DNA from 2 places in the Celerinatantimonas marina genome. Region 2 is predicted to be linked to the other one. Evidence: riboswitches for the same ligand, from Rfam matches in the RefSeq annotation. Region 2 holds a riboswitch; the other holds the start of a gene.
What was found. Region 2 has a riboswitch for cobalamin ahead of ABUE20_RS04790 (energy-coupling factor ABC transporter permease). Riboswitches for the same ligand answer to the same signal wherever they lie in the genome.

Region 1 (4,360 bases), on a different contig from region 2:
CTGGAGCAGGCATCTCATAGCCATCAATTTATTCGTTATTTAGCGCGTTTTAATGAACAGGGACAGGCCCAGATTGGGTTGATTGCACTGGATGCAGAACATCCTTTTGTCCATTTACGCCCCTGTGATAATGTGTTCGCGATTACTTCGGATTGGTATCAGAGTAATCCGTTAGTGATTCAGGGGCCGGGAGCGGGTCGAGAAGTGACAGCCGGTGCTATTCAAAGCGATTTGGTACAATTGTGTCAGCGTCTGGTCTAAATGAGTGTTCCTAATACCCGATCACTGAGACTATTGCCAACGTCGACACGCATCACCCCAAAAGCGTATCAGCTACGGGTATAAAATTGTCCGGCTTGCCAGTTGCTGATAGCGTGCTCGGAAGCTTCAAACAGTGGCTTTGGGAGTTGATTGATTTCAAACCAGCGCCACTGTTCACAGCGGTGGGGTTCGCGTAAACAGGGCGTCTGAGCAACTGGATCGCAGGTTAAAATCGCAGAGACAAAATGGATCCCTTCGTGCTGATAGGTCTGCAGGTTATTGGTTAGTCCGATGACCTGCACATGTTCTATGGTTAAACCTGTTTCTTCCTGTACTTCCCGCATTGCTGTTTGTTCAAAGCTCTCGCCGAGTTCGACCTTCCCTCCCGGAAGCGCCCAAAAAGGCGCATGGGTATTGCAGCGTTTACCGAGGAGTAATTTCCCTTCCTGATTGAGAATAATGACTCCGACGCCTACTTGTGGTGTTGGCATGTTGTTTTTATCCTGTTATAAATCACCGCCTTTAGCATATCCCTTTGAGCCTCATTCGGGTGGGTTGCGAAGTGGCGGTGCCTGTATGAAAACGCCCCCACCTTTGTGATTATGACTTGTGTGGCGTGAGCCAGACCCCAACTTCAGCGTGATCAGTATAAGGAAATTGATCAAAGATGGCCCAGCGTGTTATTTGATGCGTTTGACTGAGCTGCTGCAAATTGGCATGTAGTGTCTGAGGGTTACAGGAAATATACAGAATATGGGTATAGTCCTGAACCATATTTAAGGTGTCCTGATCTAATCCCGATCGGGGCGGATCGACAAAAATCGTATCACATTGGTAATCACTGAGGTTGACCTGAGCATTGCTCAGACGTTGAAAAGGGCGGCCATGCATCGCTTCGGTGAATTCTTCCGCTGACATTCGCAAAATTTTCACATTTTCGATCTGGTTGACGGCGATATTATATTGGGCTGAATCGACCGACGGTTTGGCGATTTCGGTAGCTAGAACTTTACGGAAGTTACGCGCTAAGGCCAGTGAAAAATTGCCATTCCCGCAATAAAGTTCGAGTAGATCACCGTGTTGTGCGGCGGTGACCTGAAGTGCCCAAGCCAGCATTTTTTCATTGATACCGGCATTAGGCTGCGTGAAGCTGTTTTCCACCTGTTTATATTGCAGTGTTTGGTTATCGACGTGGAGATGTTCGACGACAAAATCCTGATCAAGTAGAATTTTTTGCTTGCGAGCGCGTCCGATTAGATGAATATCGAAGTTTTCACGGAGTTGGTTGCGAAGCTGAGTCGCTTGTTGTAACCAAGCTTCATCAAGGTGTTTATGATAAAGCAGGCTGATAATTGCTTGGCCACTTTGGGTGGAGAGGTAGTCGATTTGAAATAGCTTATGACGTAAGACTGGGTTGTGTCGCAGTTGTTCCAGTAGTAATGGCATCAAGGTGTTGATCAACAGGCTTGCCGGTGGAAACTGATCCACACGGATTTTATGCTTGGTTTGTGGATCAAACATAATGTGATAGAGATCCTCCCCCTCATGCCAGACCCGGAACTCCGCTCGCATTCGATAATGTTCGGATTGCGATGCAAAGACTTCTGGTGGTTGGGGGGTTAAATCTGCAAATTGCTGACGGATCCGTTCAACCTTCGTACTCAGAAGGGACTGATACTGTTCTGGAGAGTATGCTATTTCGGCCATGATCGTTCTTTTGGTTGATGCGCTTCTGGCGCGTCATTTTAGGTAAGCCTGATTTTAATACAAGGAGTAATTATAAGATGCATTTGAAAGTTATTTAATAAACTGCGTATAATCGCGCCTCCGTGGTGATGGCCGAGGCCATTGAAAAGGGAATCTGGTGTAAATCCAGAGCTGTCGCGCAGCGGTAACGATGAATCAGGAGTGGCAAACCACTGCATCTGGTGAGATGTGGGAAGGTGCTCTTGAGGCCGAAAGGCTATCTCGAAGTCCGAAGACCTGCCCGGAGACAACAACAGCTAACGCGTTATTTAGTGGGATCTATTATGAAAAAGCAATGGAGCTGTGTGCTGTTTAGTCTGGTTGTACTAAATAGTTATGCTCAAGAAGGGAGTAAGTCTACTCCGACAATGTTAGTGACAGCCAGTCGTATGGCTGAATCAACCGAAAAAGTCCTTTCTGCTTATACCGTCGTAACATCGGAAGATATTGAACGGATGCAGGCTTCCAGTATTTTAGATGTGCTTTCGATGCAACCGGGTGTCAATATTCGAACCAGTGGTGGGCGGGGCACAACTTCCTATACTTCCATTCGGGGGGATAGTAGCAGTCATACGTTGGTATTGGTCGATGGCGTTCGGGCGATGAGTGCTACCGCAGGTGGTTCCTCGATTAGCTTTTTACCGGTCAGTATGGTGGAGCGGATTGAAATTATTCGTGGGCCGAGAGCTGTGCAGTATGGTGCAGATGCAATGGCTGGCGTGATCAATATCATCACTAAACCTGAGCCGGGGGAAGAGCAACTGCGGCTGAAAGCGGGAATGGGGAACCGAGGATATGGACAGGGCAGTGTTCGTTATGTCCATCAAATCAATCAGGCGATGCAACTGCAAGCCAGCGTGAACGAAGAGCGTTCAGATGGCTATAACTTTAAACCGACCAGTACCTTAGATCACGATTATGGATATGACACTCAGCAAGCATTGGTGGGCGGATCTTATCAGATTAATCCGAAGCTACAATTGCATGGGAAAGCGATTCTGAACCGAGGGCACTCTGAATATAATATTGCCGGATTTTTAGGGTCACCCGATTCAGTCGCTAAAACGGATTTGTTTCAACAGTTCTATGTGTTGGGCGGCGATTACCAAAATGACACGTATCATAGCGATTTAAATGTCAGTTATGGGATTGATGATAGTCGCGATCATGCGTATCACACTCGTTATGTGACGCAGAGATATGCTTTGAACTGGATTAACCGCTGGCAGTTCAGGCCACACTGGCAGCTCAGTGGTGGAATTGATGGACGTAACGATGATGTGGGACGTTCAAGTCAGAGTTATGATGAAACTCGCCGTTATAATGTTGCGGTATTTAGCCAGCTGGGCTTTGATAATGGCGATTATCTGGCTAATGTCAGTGTCCGTCAGGATCATAATCAGCGCTATGGGAATGATACGACTTTCGGAGCTGCCGCGGGCTGGAATTATCTCCCTCATCAACAAGTTAAACTGAGTTATGCGACGGCATTTAAAGCCCCTAACTTTAATGATCTGTATTATCCGGGTTTTTCGAATCCAAAGTTAGATCCTGAGCACTCCAATACGTTGGAGTTAGGGTTTATCGGAAATAACGCTTGGTTTAATTATGAAGTGAATCTTTATCAAAGTTGGTATCGTGATTTGGTGAGTTCACCGGCACCGACTTATATTCCAAGCAATGTCTCCAAAGCTCGAATATCGGGTAGTGAATTCATTTTGAGTGGAAATACGGGGCCGATCCAGCAAAAGCTCAGCTATGTGTATCAATACGGCGAAGATGAAAATACCCATCGGCAATTACGTTATGTACCTCAGCATAGCGTGAAATGGCAGATGGACTGGGATCTTGCCCATTGGCATCTGCATTCGGGACTCAAATGGATCGCAAAACAGTATGCTGACGTTAGCAATAGTGTGCAGATGCCGAGTTATATGACATTGAATTTGGCTGTGGGGTACCAAATTACTTCGCGCTTTAAAGTTAATGCCAGTGCTCATAACGTATTGGATCGTCATTATGATTCACAGTCTACTTATCGGGCTCCGGGGATCGATACTCGACTCAATGCAACCTACGATTTTTAAAGAATTGAACTGATTGCCACTCTTCATCCCTGGATCCTTGCTTGATCCAGGGGTTGATTCTCTCTTGCTGTTTCGTCATTATTGCGCCCGAATTTAGTCTGAATAATTATTTTTTGTCATTTTTATGCACAAAATAAATAATTTTTAAAGTAAATGAGGGTGAATTGTGAGAAGTATTTTGAGGATATCAGACATTATTGCACTCGGTTTTATGCTTTTCGCATTTTTCCTAGGAGCTGGCAATATTATTTTCCCACCTTTGGCGG
Region 2 (4,360 bases):
ATGCATGCATTATGTTGTGCATCGAATGCGCTCAAGTGTTCTGCATTGATTTTAGAGACTTGAGTGGTTTCACCATTTTCACTGATCAGTACCCGTTGACCAACGGTCAGGATATTATGATTACGATCATAAACTTGGGTCATTTCTGTTCTCCTATTGATAAAACACAAATGCATTATACAACTTCTTTTTTTATGATGGGTGTCTCAGATCAGAGGATTCCAATATTTTTAGCTTGCATTTTTAATTGGATGCGAGCAATGCCCTTCTCCGTATCTCGATATGGCAATCAATAAAGTGGTGTGGCAACGGCTATGGTGCGGTGCCTCGAAGCGCAAGGTCGCTTGTCTTAGCGATTTACGACCGGGTGATGAATAGTGATTGGACTGGATCCTGTCATATCTGAGGCTGTGAGAGCGTTAAGCCTATGGATTCGCGCATCTGCGGACGATATAAAAATATCGGTTGATTTTTGTACTTGGATCAGGCTTTGCCGTGCACCCTCTTTTTATAGATTGGGCGATTATTTATGCATCGAAGAATTAAAGGTTACTTTTGGAAATAATGTAATGAGCCAAATAATGATAAACGAAAGAATATATTGGCAGTGATAGTTAATAATATCTAAAGCATATCATATAAAAGCATAAAATTTTATTTCACATAAAAGTATAATTTATCGTATCTATATGTAATAAGATGAAAAGAACTTATTTGATGTTAGCTATTTTATAATATGGCCGGAGGCTGTTGCTCCGCCATGATTGAATTAATTGATGAAATCAATTTCAGATCATGGTGAAGGGGCAATATAGGAGTGTATATGTATATTGGATGGATTTTTGTCTTCTTTTGGGCCTCTGGTTATATTGCGTCCGCTATTGGATTGCAGTACACCAACCCATTGACATTTATCACCATCAGAATTGTGATTGCCTTTCTATTATTTTATCTAACCCACTTCATTAAAAATAAAGGCCGGTTCACATTAAGTAAACGCGATATTATAGCGTGTGTTATCGTCGGTGCATTTATACAGTTTATATATCCAGTTACGTTTGCTTATTCGTTAGCCTTAAACATCTCTCCGGCGATGCTGACGATCATTTTAGGGTTGCAACCGGTTATAACCTTATTTATCTCAAGAGATATCTCATATAAGATTCAAATCGTGGGAATTGTGGGGTGTTTATTAGGAACCATACTCTTTTCTATAGAAGACTTTTCGCTCGGGACGTCAAATATAGAAAATATAGGATATGCCGTGATCTCATTACTGGCGATCACATTGGGATCGATTATGCAAAAAAAATATTGTTCCCATATCAATATTATAGAAAATATGTCGATTCAATGTTTCGCGGCACTTTTTCTATTAATTCCATCCGTATCTATATTGGGTCCCTTTTCATTTGAGGTTAATGCGGCCTCGATAATATCCGTATTATGGCAGGGTGTATTAATATCGTTTGTATCCTCGGTTTTACTGATTAGAGCACTACGGCTGGGTGCGGTGACTCATGTATCTATTTACTTCTCTTGTGTTCCTGTTTTTACTGCGGTCATGGCCTATATCGTGTTAGGTTCTGCATTAACGATGACCATGTTAGGGGGCATGTTTTTCATTATCGCATGTACATTTTTAGTGCAAAATCCCGGGTATTTTGAAGCGGTAAGAGAAAAATTATTGAAGAAAATCTGATCAGTGCCGCACCTGTTCGCGGTTAAAAATGTGTATGCTTTATATTGATAGAAAAGCACCGCCAAGCGGTGCTTCGTTATTTTAAGCCGCGTGATACAACCGCCCGCTGACAAATAAGGTATTTTTAAGCAAGTAGGCCGTTTTGGCCAAGGCTAGAATGGCGATATCAATCAGCGGTTCGACGATGATTACACTCATATAAGCGATACCAAAAGTGAGGATCTGGTGAATATTCTGAGCGCCGAATCCTTGGCCATAGAGCGCCCAAAATCCCACCCAAATTACAATGCCTCCTTGATAAGCGACAGATAAGCGTAACGCCTGATGGTATTTCAAATCTACATAGGCGGTATTTTTATCGATAACCTGCTGGGCCAGTGCATACATGGCATACAGAGGGACGAGTAGTGTAGTCACGTTCATCCCATATTGGGGCAGGTCAAAGGGCGCCAAAAATAGCCCTTGAACTAACAAACCGAGCGCTAATCCAACTCCTGCAGCTGCCGGCCCAAAGATTAAAAATAGCGTTGACCCTAAAATCAAGTGCACTTCCGAAACCCCGATGGGGTGATGGGGAAGAACTTCAAAAAAACAAAACACTAAAGCACTACAGATGAGCGAGCGAACACTCAGTGATAATAAGCCGCGTTGTCTGGCTTCTTGATACCAAAGCCGCGTTAAATAGCCGATGGCCGCTGTAGCCGTGGCGTAACTGAGGATAATTTTTTCAGGGCTGACCAGCCCGGGTTCGATATGCATGGTGGTCTCCTAGGGTTCTACATCCCCGTAGAACAGCGTAAAAAGAAGGGTTAGGTTAGTCTCCGGACTTAACGCTACAAACAGACCTTCCCGGTGTTCCCAGTGGTCTGTTATCGATTATCCTTATGCGTCTACCGTTGCGGGGGCAGTAACTGCTTGACCTCATCATTGAGGAATACAGTTTTCCTATGGCCTAATCCCGTGTGAGAGAGTCTCTCAAAAATGAGTATATGGAGTGATGACGAATATATGCTGATGTGTATCAATTAGGAGACACTTAAAGCAAAGGCTGGATCCCCGTCTTCGGCTCGATGACTTCAACGATTTGTCTAGTTATTTCTAAATACCAGTGTTTCTAATCCGAGGTTACAGCGACCATTGCCAACGTCGACCCGTATCAACTCCCTCCATGGGGCTCCACCGCATCATCCCCGACGCGATGGGGCGATTTATCGACATGGCCTCTACTTTTTGGGGGAAACATAATAATGAACAGCTATTTAGACGTGAGTTGGAAACTGATCCAAATGCAGTGTTAAATTCGCTAGGGTATGTAGCGTGTCCGCCAGTGTTTGCTCATCAAAATCAAAATGGGGATGATGGTGACCGGCACTTAAATGACTGCCAAATACGCAGTACGCGGCTTGTCCTCCGTGGGCCTGAACGCGTTCGATAAAATAAGTGGCATCCTCGGAGCCAGCCGCTTTATCACTATGATCATAAATCGCTTCAAAGCGCCCGCTTTGGGCGGCTTGTTGATGAATAAAGGCAACCCATTGTGGACTTGATTGAGCACTTTGGGCTGCACCTACTTGCTCGATGTGATAATCCACGGCATACATCTGCGCCACACCGGCGATGATCTGCTCGGCTTGCTGCTTAAGATAATCGTTGATGGCATTATTTTGCCCACGAGTTTCTAATTTCAGCAAGGCATTGGGTGCAATGACATTGCGGCCGGTTCCGGCTTGTAATACCCCGACATTGATTCGCGAAGAGCCATCACTATGACGACTAATCCCGTGCAGCGCCAGCGTTGCCTGAGCGGCAGCAAGTAGTGCATTGTGGCCGTTTTCGGGATTAGCTCCGGCATGAGCGGCAATCCCGGTGAAGGTGACATCCAATTTGCTGGTGGCTAAAAAGCTGTCTTCGGCGCAGATCATTGCCTTACTGGGGATCCCCATTCCAAGATGGATCGCCGTAAAATAATCGATATCATCTGCCACGCCCGCTTCGGTCATAGAGCGAGCACCCCGGGTGCCTTCTTCAGCGGGCTGAAAGATGAGTTTGACGCGTCCGGACCAGTGAGTGCGAGTTTGGGCGAGCAAATGGGCGAGTGCCAGACCAATTGCTGTATGGCCATCGTGACCACAGGCATGCATGGAGCCATCGTTTACAGAGTTAAACCCCAGTTGGGTCGGTCGATGGTCGTCATGCTGATCTTCACTCAGATCAAGCGCATCCATGTCAAAGCGATAGCCGATGGTCGGGCCTGTACGGCCGCTATCCAGTGTTGCCACAATGCCGGTAAAGCCATTAGCTAATTGTGGTAAAAAGCGCTCACAGGCCCCCTGGGTTTTGGCGCGAGCGAGGGCTGCGTCGAATTGGATTTGAGTTGGGAGTCCCATGCGAGCCTCGGCTTTAATCACTTGCTTACCAATGGCCAATTGATAGCCGAGTTGCTCCAGTTCTTGGGCAACTCGTGAGGCGGTGCGTAATTCCAACCAACCGGATTCGGCATGTTGGTGAAAGTCGCGTCGCCAGGTGATCATCTGTGGTAATAAGGTTTGGATCAGGGGTTCAATGACAACAGCAGACATAATGATTCCTCAATAATTACAGATGAACACTCACACCCGGTCCAATGGGGAAACCGGTCACATAAAATACGCAATAAAG

Region 1: another riboswitch for cobalamin. It lies ahead of ABUE20_RS10255 (TonB-dependent receptor domain-containing protein); the one in region 2 lies ahead of ABUE20_RS04790 (energy-coupling factor ABC transporter permease).

The regions. Positions count from the first base shown of each region.
Region 1 is NZ_JBFNXK010000008.1:3,427-7,786, reverse strand. Features, by position in the region: gene metL (bifunctional aspartate kinase/homoserine dehydrogenase II) at 1-261, shown strand, start outside; gene ABUE20_RS10265 (nucleotide triphosphate diphosphatase NUDT15) at 330-752, opposite strand; gene trmA (tRNA (uridine(54)-C5)-methyltransferase TrmA) at 862-1,968, opposite strand; cobalamin riboswitch at 2,074-2,266, shown strand; gene ABUE20_RS10255 (TonB-dependent receptor domain-containing protein) at 2,292-4,094, shown strand; gene brnQ (branched-chain amino acid transport system II carrier protein) at 4,261-4,360, shown strand, end outside.
Region 2 is NZ_JBFNXK010000003.1:186,953-191,312, reverse strand. Features, by position in the region: gene ydfZ (putative selenium delivery protein YdfZ) at 1-143, opposite strand, end outside; gene ABUE20_RS04795 (DMT family transporter) at 824-1,702, shown strand; gene ABUE20_RS04790 (energy-coupling factor ABC transporter permease) at 1,784-2,461, opposite strand; cobalamin riboswitch at 2,498-2,673, opposite strand; gene ABUE20_RS04785 (amidohydrolase) at 2,962-4,281, opposite strand; gene ABUE20_RS04780 (AbgT family transporter) at 4,298-4,360, opposite strand, start outside.